2 regions of the Modestobacter sp. URMC 112 genome follow, and region 1 is predicted to be linked to the other one. Evidence: riboswitches for the same ligand, from Rfam matches in the RefSeq annotation. Region 1 holds a riboswitch; the other holds the start of a gene.

Evidence for each region. Region 1 has a riboswitch for cyclic di-AMP ahead of ACWIX6_RS10050 (aggregation-promoting factor C-terminal-like domain-containing protein). Riboswitches for the same ligand answer to the same signal wherever they lie in the genome.
Region 2: another riboswitch for cyclic di-AMP. It lies ahead of ACWIX6_RS11070 (hypothetical protein); the one in region 1 lies ahead of ACWIX6_RS10050 (aggregation-promoting factor C-terminal-like domain-containing protein).

Annotation. Positions count from the first base shown of each region.
Region 1 covers NZ_CP199957.1:2,143,004-2,147,892, reverse strand. Annotated here, with positions in the region: gene mftD (pre-mycofactocin synthase MftD) at 1-718, opposite strand, end outside; gene ACWIX6_RS10055 (YceI family protein) at 816-1,415, opposite strand; gene ACWIX6_RS10050 (aggregation-promoting factor C-terminal-like domain-containing protein) at 1,558-2,340, opposite strand; cyclic di-AMP (ydaO/yuaA leader) riboswitch at 2,600-2,751, opposite strand; gene ACWIX6_RS10045 (class I SAM-dependent methyltransferase) at 2,891-3,538, opposite strand; gene ACWIX6_RS10040 (universal stress protein) at 3,603-4,175, opposite strand; gene ACWIX6_RS10035 (cupin domain-containing protein) at 4,427-4,816, shown strand.
Region 2 covers NZ_CP199957.1:2,361,343-2,366,231, reverse strand. Annotated here, with positions in the region: gene ACWIX6_RS11080 (YciI family protein) at 1-284, opposite strand, end outside; gene ACWIX6_RS11075 (protein adenylyltransferase SelO) at 455-1,927, shown strand; gene ACWIX6_RS11070 (hypothetical protein) at 1,959-2,903, opposite strand; cyclic di-AMP (ydaO/yuaA leader) riboswitch at 3,130-3,281, opposite strand; gene ACWIX6_RS11065 (bifunctional 3'-5' exonuclease/DNA polymerase) at 3,432-4,889, opposite strand, start outside.

The DNA of each region.
Region 1 (4,889 bases):
CGTCCCAGGACGGCATCGGGGACTGCATCCACTGCCCGTAGGCGCCGAAGAACGTCGGTGCCGGGTCACCCGGGTCGGGGACCATGTTGGGGACGGTGAGGTCGGGGATCTTCCCGGTGCGGGCGAAGTCGAGCAGCCAGCGGGGCTTGACCAGCACCTGCGGCGCGTAGCGGCGGGCCGCCTCGAAGTTGATCTTCTCCGGGATGAACGGGCTGCCCCAGTCCCGGCCGTAGGCGAACGACCAGTCCAGCGTGGCGATGAGGCCGACGACACCGGCGCGGCGGGCGCGTTCCATCCGCGCCGCCATCGCGTCCCGGTCGCCGACCCAGTACATCTGGAAGAAGGTCTGCGGGTTGGCCGCGACGACCTCCTCGACCGGCTTGCTGGCGAACGAGCTCAGGCCCATCGCCACGCCGCGGGCCGCCGCGGCCCGGGCCACGGCCACCTCCCCGTCGGGGTGCACCGCCTGGACACCGGTCGGGCTGATCATCACCGGCAGCGAGACCTGCTGGCCCATGATCGTGGTGGCCAGGTCGCGCTCGTTGCTCAGCCCGGCCACGTGCGGGGCGAACCCCAGCTCGGCGAACGCCGCGGTGTTGTCGTCGACGGTGACCCCCCGCTCGGAGCCGGCGACCAGCGCCCCGTAGACGCCCTTGGGCAGCCGCCGCTTGGCCCGCCGCTGGGCTTCGGCCACGGTCTCGAACCAGGCGTTCGCCATCCCGGACCCCCTCCGCACTCGGTCACCGGTGACACTCAGTGCCACCCTAGCGGAGCACCGTGTCGCAGGACACATCTCCGGATGAACGGCCCCGGGGTCAGGAGTCCTTGATCACCGAGACGTCGAACTCGATCTGGATCTTGTCGCTGACCAGCACCCCGCCGGTCTCCAGCGCCGCGTTCCAGGTGAGCTGCCAGTCGCTGCGCCGGAGCACCAGGGCGCCCTCGAAGCCGACCCGCAGGTTGCCGAAGGGGTCCATCGCCGAGCCGCTGAGCGTGAAGTCGACCGACACCGGCTTGGTGACGTCCTTGATGGTGAGGTCGCCGGTCACCCGGTAGACGTCCTCGTCCACCTGCTCGACCCCGGTGGAGGCGAAGCGCACCTCCGGGAAGGTCTCCACGTCGAAGAAGTCGGCCGAGCGGAGGTGGGCGTCCCGGTCGGCGTTGCCGGTGTCGATGCTCGCCGCGTCGATCCGCAGGGTCACCGAGCTGGCGGCGGGGTCGGCGGTGTCCAGGTGGGCGGCCCCGGTGAACGACGTGAAGGCGCCGCGGACGGTGGTGACCATCGCGTGCCGGGCCCGGACGCCGATCCGGGTGTGCGCGACGTCGACGGTGTAGTCGCCGGTGACGTCGGCGAGCGCGCTGGTCGCGGCGTCGAAGTCACTGGCGTCGGGTTCTTGTGCGCGGTGTCTGGCCACGGTCAGCTCTCCTCGGGGAGGTGGTCCACCGCCCAATCCTCGCCGACGGCGGAACGGCACCGGACCGAGGGGGCGTGCCGGGCCCGCGGACGGCGACCGCGGTGACCCGACAGGACCGGGGTCACCGCCGTCCAGCGGCCGGTCAGTACCAGTTGTTGGCCTTCGAGTGCGACCAGGCGGCGCACGGCGACCCGTACCGGCTCTCGATGTAGATCAGCCCGGCGTCGATCTGCCGGTAGCCGTCGGAGGTCTTGGCGATCCCGGTGCCGGCCCACGTCGAGTTGAGGAACTGCGGGATGCCGTAGGCGGTGCTGGTGGGGTTCTGCGCGTTCGGGTTCCACCCGCTCTCCTTGCCCCACAGGCTCTCCAGGCAGCGGAACTCGCCCCCGTCGCCGCCCAGCTTGCCCAGCGCGTAGTCCTGGAAGGACCCCGACCCGGACGACGAGCGGGCGGCCTCGGCGGCGGCCGCCTCCTCAGCGGCGCGGGCCTCCTCGGCGCGGCGGGCCTCCTCCGCCAGCCGGGCCTCCTCGGCCAGCCGGGCCTCCTCCGCCAGCCGGGCCTCGATCGCGGCCCGGTCGGCGGCGGCCTGGGCCTCGGCCGCGGCGGCCTGCTCGGCCTCGCGCTGGCTGCGGGTGGCGGCGAGGTCGCCGAGCCGCTCGCCGAGCTGGGCGTCGACGATGGTGCTGGTCGACCGGGCCTGCAGCTCCAGCTGCTCGGCGACGCTGACCGGCTCGGCGGCGGCCGGCTCGGCGTGGGCGGCGGGCTCACCGGCGGCCACCACCCCGACGACCACGGCGCCGACCGCGGCGGCGGCCAGGTAGCTGACCGGGCGGCGGACGCCCGAGGGGGGACGGCGGTGCCGGCGGGGGGCGTCTCCGGACGGGGAGGTCGTGGCTGCGCTGGGCGCGGGGGTTCGCTGGTCCATGGGGTGCGGTGCTCCGGGGGCTCAGAGGCTGCGGTGGGCACGGCGCCGCAGGGCGGCGTCGTCCACGGCAGGGCGTACGGGATGACGGGGCTGCATCCGGCCGGGGCGCCGCGCGGAGGGGCGGCGGGGGCGTGCGCGCGCTGTGGCGCTCGCGGTCCCGGCGGGCGGCCGGGTCAGGTGTCCAGGTGGCGGGACCGGCCGCGGCGGGGCGGGCTGACCGTGGACGTGCAGGGGTGCGGGCGCGCCATGCGGCGGCTCTCCGTTCTTCCACAGCCGCCTACCGGGTTAGCTGACGGATTCGGGCGGGAAGGCGCCCTACCGGCTCGCGAGCAGGTGCTCGGGAGGCGGATTCACCCCAGTGCTGCGGTGGGTCCCCGGCCCGCCGCACCGGTGGTGCGGCGACTCGACGGCATCAGGCGCGGGCTCCCCGGGCGGGGACCGACGTCCGGCCTGACGTGGTCAAGGTAGAGGCCGTTACACGTCCGTGACAACGTGATGAAGGACATCCGTCCGGATCTGCGGCGTGTCGCGCTTGCGTCCGGACCCTTGGTCAGGGCAGTCGCCAGACCGTCGTCCGGCGCCACCGGTCCTCGTCGACCTCCGGGACGTCGTACTCCGCCACGGCGACGAGCCCTTCTCCGGGGAGGTACCGGCGGCCCGGGTCGCCCAGCAGCACGGTGCGGCCCGCGGTCCACGCCCTCCAGAGCCAGGGCAGCACTCGCTCGGTCATCTCCCGGTCGTAGCAGACGTCCCCGGCCAGGACGACGTCGACGTCCGGCGGCCCGCCGTCCAGGACGTCGCCCACCACCTCGATCCCCGGCACACCGTTGACCTGCGCGTTGAGGACGACGGCGGTGTGCGAGTACGGGTCGACGTCGCTGGCCACCGCGGAGGCGGCGCCGGCGAGCAGCGCCGCGACGGCGACCAGCCCGCTGCCGGCGCCCAGGTCCAGGACCCGGCGGCCGGCGACCACCTCGGGCGAGTCGAGGAGGTGGCGGGCCAGCGCCTGCCCGCCGGGCCACGCGGCCGCCCAGAACGGCGGCGCCTCCCCGGCGCCGCCGCCCTCGGTCTCCATCGCCTCCCACAGCGCGACGACGTCGTCGGCGACGTGCAGCTGCACCTCCGGCACGGCCGGCGGGCGGGCCAGCCGGGTGTGCGCCTCGACGAAGGACGCGGGGACCGATCGGGGGGTGGGCACCCGACCAGTGCACCACCCCGGCCGGTCCCCCGGCCGCCGCCCTCGGGCGGACGGTCCTCCCGGTTCAGTCCTTGCGCTGCGTCCGAACCACGGTCACCGGGCAGCTGGCGTGGTGCACGACCTGGTCGCTGACCGACCCCAGCAGCAGGCCGGCGAAACCGCCGCGCCCGCGCGACCCCACGACCAGCAGGTCGGCGTTCCGGCCCGCCTGGATGAGCGCCTTCACCGGTGCCAGGTGCACCACCTGGCAGTGCACCGCGCGGGCCCGCTCGGCGCCCAGCGCCTCGACGACGTCGGACCTCAGGTCCTCGAGCACCGCCTGCTCGTAGTCGGTCATCGGCGGGACGTAGCCCGGCTCCCAGCTGGCCGGCCGGGGGGCGGTGACCATCCGCCAGGACCGGACGACGTGCAGCGGCCAGTTGGCCCGCTCGGCCAGCGTCGCGGCCCACTGCAGGGTCTCCTGCGAGCAGCCCGAGCCGTCGTGGCCGACGACCACCCCGCCGGCCACCTCGACCTCGGTGCTGACGTCGCTGTCGTCGACCCCCTCGTCGAGGGGGGTCTGGCCGAGCTCCGCGGCGACCACCTCGTCCCGGTCCGTCGACGCTCCCTGCCGGTCGTCCTCGCGTGCGTCGTCCACGTCGCTGCCCTCCTGCTCGCCCACCGCCGGCGCGCGCCGGCGGCGACCCGGTCCGGTGCACGCCGTGCCCGGGTCCGGCCCGAACCTATGCCAGAACGCACCGGTGCAGGACGTGCGTCCGCCCGGCGGCACGTTGATCAACTCGGGTCGCGCGGTCGGGTGCGGTGCTCTTGACTGGGGACGACGGCATCCCGTGCGCCGCCGGGGCCCACCCGGCCGGCCGCGGCCCGACCAACGAGAGGCGAGCGTCCATGGAGCACTTCACGATCGCGACCGTCGCCGAGCAGAGCGCCGACTTCCGTCGCGTGCTGTGGACCGGCGAGCACACCCAGCTGGTGATCATGACGATCCCGCCGGGCGGCGAGATCGGCGAGGAGGTGCACGACGTCGACCAGATCCTCACCTTCGTCAGCGGCACCGCGCAGGCGATGGTCGGCGGGCAGAAGAAGAACGTGGCGCAGGGCGACCTGGTCGTCGTCCCGGCCGGCAAGAAGCACAACTTCGTGAACAACGGGGTCAACCCGCTGGTGCTGTACACCGTCTACGGCCCGCCGGAGCACGCCGACAAGGCCGTGCACAAGACCAAGGAGGAGGCCGACGAGCTCGAGGAGGCCGGCAAGGACGAGCCGCCGACGTCCTGACCTCCCCGCCGGTCACCGCCGGTCGCTGCCGCGCGTGCGACCGGCGGCGACCGGTCACCGGTCCGCTGTCCTC
Region 2 (4,889 bases), 220 kb from region 1:
GCGACGGCCAGCGCGGTGTCCAGGTCGGGTGCGTCGAGGACGTAGTAGCCGCCGAGCGCCTCCTTGGTCTCCACGAAGGGGCCGTCGGTCACCTCCGACCCCGCGCGCACGCTGGTCGCCGTGCTGGTCGACTGCAGCGCCTCGCCACCGACCAGCTTGGCGCCGTGCTGCTCCACCTGTGCCGCGAAGTCCTGGTGGGCCTGCATGACCTCACCGAGGACCTCGGGCGAGGCGCTGGCGTAGGCGGCCTCGTCCTCGTAGATCAGGATCAGGTACTGGGTCATCTCGTCCCCTCGGGTCCCGGGCCCGCCGATCGGGCCCACACCTCCTCGACACGCACCACCTCACCGGATCGACAGGGAGCGGGGAAGGAGTTGCGGGCTCCCCGTCCCCGGCTGCCTGGGACCCCCGGACCGCCCGGCCGGGAACGGCGGCCGGACGTAGGCTCGGGGACGTGAGCGTCGCCCCGCCACCGACCGTCCTCCTCTCCGACCGCTTCGCCCGCGAGCTCCCCGAGCTGGCCGTCCCCTGGCAGGCCGCGGAGGCGCCGGAGCCGCGGCTGCTGGTGCTCAACGAGCCGCTGGCCACCGAGCTCGGCCTCGACCCCGGCCGGCTGCGCGCCGACGGGCTGGGGCTGCTGACCGGCACCGACGTCCCCAGCGGCGCCACCCCGGTGGCGCAGGCGTACGCCGGGCACCAGTTCGGCGGGTTCGTCCCGCGGCTGGGCGACGGGCGCGCGCTGCTGCTCGGCGAGCTCGTCGACACCGGGGGCCGGCTGCGCGACCTGCACCTCAAGGGCTCCGGACGGACGCCGTTCGCGCGCGGCGGGGACGGCCTGGCCGCCGTCGGCCCGATGCTGCGCGAGTACGTGGTCAGCGAGGCGATGCACGCCCTCGGCATCCCGACCACCCGCTCCCTCGCGGTGGTCGCCACCGGGCGCCCGGTGCGCCGGGAGACCGTGCTGCCCGGAGCGGTGCTCGCCCGGGTGGCCAGCAGCCACCTGCGGGTGGGCACCTTCCAGTACGCCCGCGCCACCGGCGACGTCGACCTGCTGCGCCGCCTCGCCGACCACGCCATCGCCCGCCACCACCCGGACGCCGGTCGGGCGGACCGGCCGTACCTGGCGCTGTTCGAGGCGGTGGTCGCGGCGCAGGCGTCGCTGGTCGCCCGCTGGATGCTGGTGGGGTTCGTGCACGGCGTCATGAACACCGACAACACGACCATCTCCGGCGAGACCATCGACTACGGGCCGTGCGCCTTCCTCGACGCCTTCGACCCCGCCACGGTCTACAGCTCCATCGACCAGGGCGGGCGCTACGCCTACGGCAACCAGCCGGTCGTGGCCGAGTGGAACCTCGCCCGGCTCGCCGAGGCCCTGCTCCCGCTGGTCGCCGACGAGGAGGAGCAGGCGGTCGAGCTCGCGGTCGCGGCACTGGGCGGGTTCCGGCCGGCCTACAACGCCGCCTGGTCGGCCGGCATGCGGGCCAAGCTGGGCCTGTCCGACGGCCTGTCAGACGGCCCGGACGACGCGACGCTCCTCGCCCTGGCCGGCGACCTGATGGACCTGCTCAAGGAGAACCACGTGGACCACACGTCGTTCTTCCGGGCCCTGGGCACCGCCGCCCGCGGGGACGCCGAGCCCGCCCGCCTGCTCGTCCTGGACCTGGCCGGGCTGGACGGCTGGCTCGAGCGGTGGCGGGCGCTGCGCCCGGACCCGGCCGGGATGGACCGGGTGAACCCCGTGCACATCCCGCGCAACCACCTCGTCGAGGAGGCGCTGGCCGCCGCGACGGAGGGCGACCTGGCCCCGCTCGGCCGCCTGCTGGAGGCGGTGACCGCACCGTTCGACGAGCGGCCGGGCTTCGAGCGGTACGCCGCGCCCGCCCCGGCGGACTTCGGCGCCTACCGGACCTTCTGCGGCACCTGAGCCGGCCGGGCCCCGGGGCCCGGCCCGAGGGTCAGCCCCGGTAGTTCACGTGCGGGTGGTCCATGTGGTTGGCCGTCGCGCTGCCGCGGTCGGACATGCCCTTCCACGACCCGGAGGGCGAGGAGAGCATCCGCTGCTCCCAGATGACGTAGTCCACGCCCAGCTCGTCCCAGTGGGCGATGTGGTACTCGACGATGGCGTCCCCGAGGGAGCTGTTCGACCCGACCATGTAGTCCACCGCCAGGCCGGACGGGTGGCCACCGGGGTCGGCGGCGCTGGGCCGGGTCCCGCCGAGGGTGATGCCGCCGGCACCGGGAACGTTGCTGACGACGGCGTCGGCCGCGGCCTGGGCCTGCGGCCGGATGCTGCCGGCGGAGTTGGAGATGCGGGCGACCGCGGAGGCCGACGTCGAGCCCGACACCGCACCGCCCGCGGCCCGGGCCGCCGCGGCCGGTGCGGCCCGCCCGGCGGCGCCCGCGGCGGCCTGCTCGGCCTGCCGGCGGGCGGCCGCCTCGGCCTCGGCCTTGGCGGCTGCCTCGGCGGCGGCCGCTGCCTCGGCGGCCGCGCGGGCGGCGGCCTCCTCGGCCGCGCGCCGGTCGAGCTCGGCCTGGTCGGCGGCTGCCTGCGCCTCCTGCGCCGCGGTCTGCGCGGCCTCGCGGGTGCCGCGGCTGGCGGCGAGCTCCTCGAGCGGCCGCAGGTCCTCGGTGACGTCGAGCGGGCGGGCCTGCGCGCTCAGCCCGAGCTGGGCGGCGACGCTGACCGGCTCGGCCGCCGCGACGTCGGCCTGCGCGGGGGGCTCGGCGCCGGCGAGCACGTTGACCAGCACGGCGCCGGCCACGGCCGCGCCCAGGTAGACCCCCGGGCGGCGGACGGGCGGACGGAGGCGTGCGCGGGCCCGGCCGCGGCGCTCGGCGGCGCGGCCGGGAGTGGTGCGGGGGTGCATGGGGATGGTGGCTCCGGGTGCGGGGGCAGCCACGTCCGAGGTGGACGGCTGCGGGGTGCGGGCAGGGGCGGTGGCGTCCCGGGCGCGCGACAGGGCCCCGCCAGGTCAGGCGGCGGGGAGCTCGGGCCGGGGTGACCGAGGTCGGGGGCCCGGCGGGCGTCGGTCCGGGACGGCCGGTGCGGTCAGCTGCGCAGGCGCAGCCTCTGCCGGAGGCGGAGCGGGGGTGCAGTGGTGCAGGGGCGCGCCATCGGGCGGCTCTCCGTTCTCCCGGTTGCCGCCTACCGAGTCAGCTGACGGGTTCGGGCGGGAAGCAGCCCTACCCGCACCGGACGGACGTCCGGCGCAGGATTCACCCCAGTGGTGCGGTGGGTCCCCGGCTCGCCCCGGAGGGCGACTCGGCGGCGTCCAGCCGGACTCCCCGAGCGGGGACGTGACGGTCGACCGGACCCGGCCACCCTAAACGCGTTATCGACTCGTGACAATCAGCGGCCGCAGATTCGTCGGGTGACGAGCGTCGCGCGGCCCCCGCAGGCGGGCCCGGGGGTATAGGGGCCGGCCGGGTCAGCCGGCGTCCGCCCACGAGGTCACCACGGCGACGTCCAGCGGGAAGTCCACGGGGAAGGACCCGAAGAGCAGCCGGCCCGCCGTCGCCGCGGCGCGCTGCACCTCCGCCACCACCTCGGCGGCCAGGTGCTCGGGGGTGTGCACGACGACCTCGTCGTGCAGGAAGAACGCCAGGTGCGGCCGCTCCGCCAGCGTCCCGGTGCCACCCAGCCGCCACAGCCGGTTGCGGAGGTCGGCGAGCCAGCACAGGGTCCACTCGGCGCCGGTGCCCTGGACGACGAAGTTGCGGGTGAACCGGCCCCACGCGCGGCGGTGCCGGTCCCGCTCCTCCCGGGAGCCGCCCTCGTCCGGCGGCTCTCCCAGCCCGACGGCCCGCTCCGCCCACTCCCCCCGCGGCGCCGGCGAGCCACGGCCGAGCAGGGTGTGCACCACCTCCCCGCGCTCCCCCGCCCGGGCCGCCGCCTCCACCAGCGCGATGGCCCGGGGGTAGCTGCGGGCCAGCCGGGGCATGAGCCGGCCGCTCTCGCCGCGGGTGCCGCCGTACATGGCGCCGAGCATCCCCACCTTGGCCTCGGCCCGGCTGGCGACCGCCCCGGCGGCGACCATGCCCGCGTAGAGGTCGGCCGACCGCGCGGCCCGGGCCATCGCCGTGTCCCCGCTCATCCCGGCCAGGACGCGCGGCTCCAGCTGGGCGACGTCGGCGACCACCAGCCGCCATCCGTCGTCGGCGACCGCCGCACCGCGCACCTGGGCCGGGACCGACAGCGCCCCGCCGCCGTTGGACGCCCACCGTCCGGTCACCACCCCGCCGGGCACCAGGTACGGCCGGAACCGGCCGTCGCGCACCCAGCTGTCCAGCCACGCCCAGCCGTTCGCCTGCAGCAGCCGGCTCAGCCGCTTGTGCTCCAGCAGGGCCGGGATGCCGGGGTGGTCCAGCTGCTCCAGCGTCCAGGACCGGGTGTCGGCCACGGGCAGCCCGGCGCCCTGCAGGGCGCGGAGCAGGTCGCCGGGCGAGTCGGGGTTCAGGCCGGGGGTGCCGAAGGCGGCGCGGACGTCGGCGACCAGCTGCTCGAGCACGGCCGGCCGCGACCCGGCCGGCGGGCGGGGACCGAGCAGCGCGGTCAGCAGCCGGTCGTGGACGTCGGCCCGCCACGGCAGGCCGGCGTGCGTCATCTCGGCCGCGGCCAGGGCACCGGACGACTCGGCCGCCAGCAGCAGCCCGAGCCGGGCACGCTCGGGCGAGGCGGCGAGCGCCGCCTGCTGGCGCCTGTGCTCGGCGACCGGGTCGAGGGAGTCCGCGGGGTCGGCGAGCGGGAAGAGCGCCGGGTCGGCCGCGGTCACCGGCTGGAGCGCGTCCCACCCGTCGGCGGCGGCCGGCAGGGACCGGTCGACCAACGGCGACCGCCGCAGGACGGCGGAGCCCAGCCGCAGGTCGGTGCAGCGCTCCACCCGGAC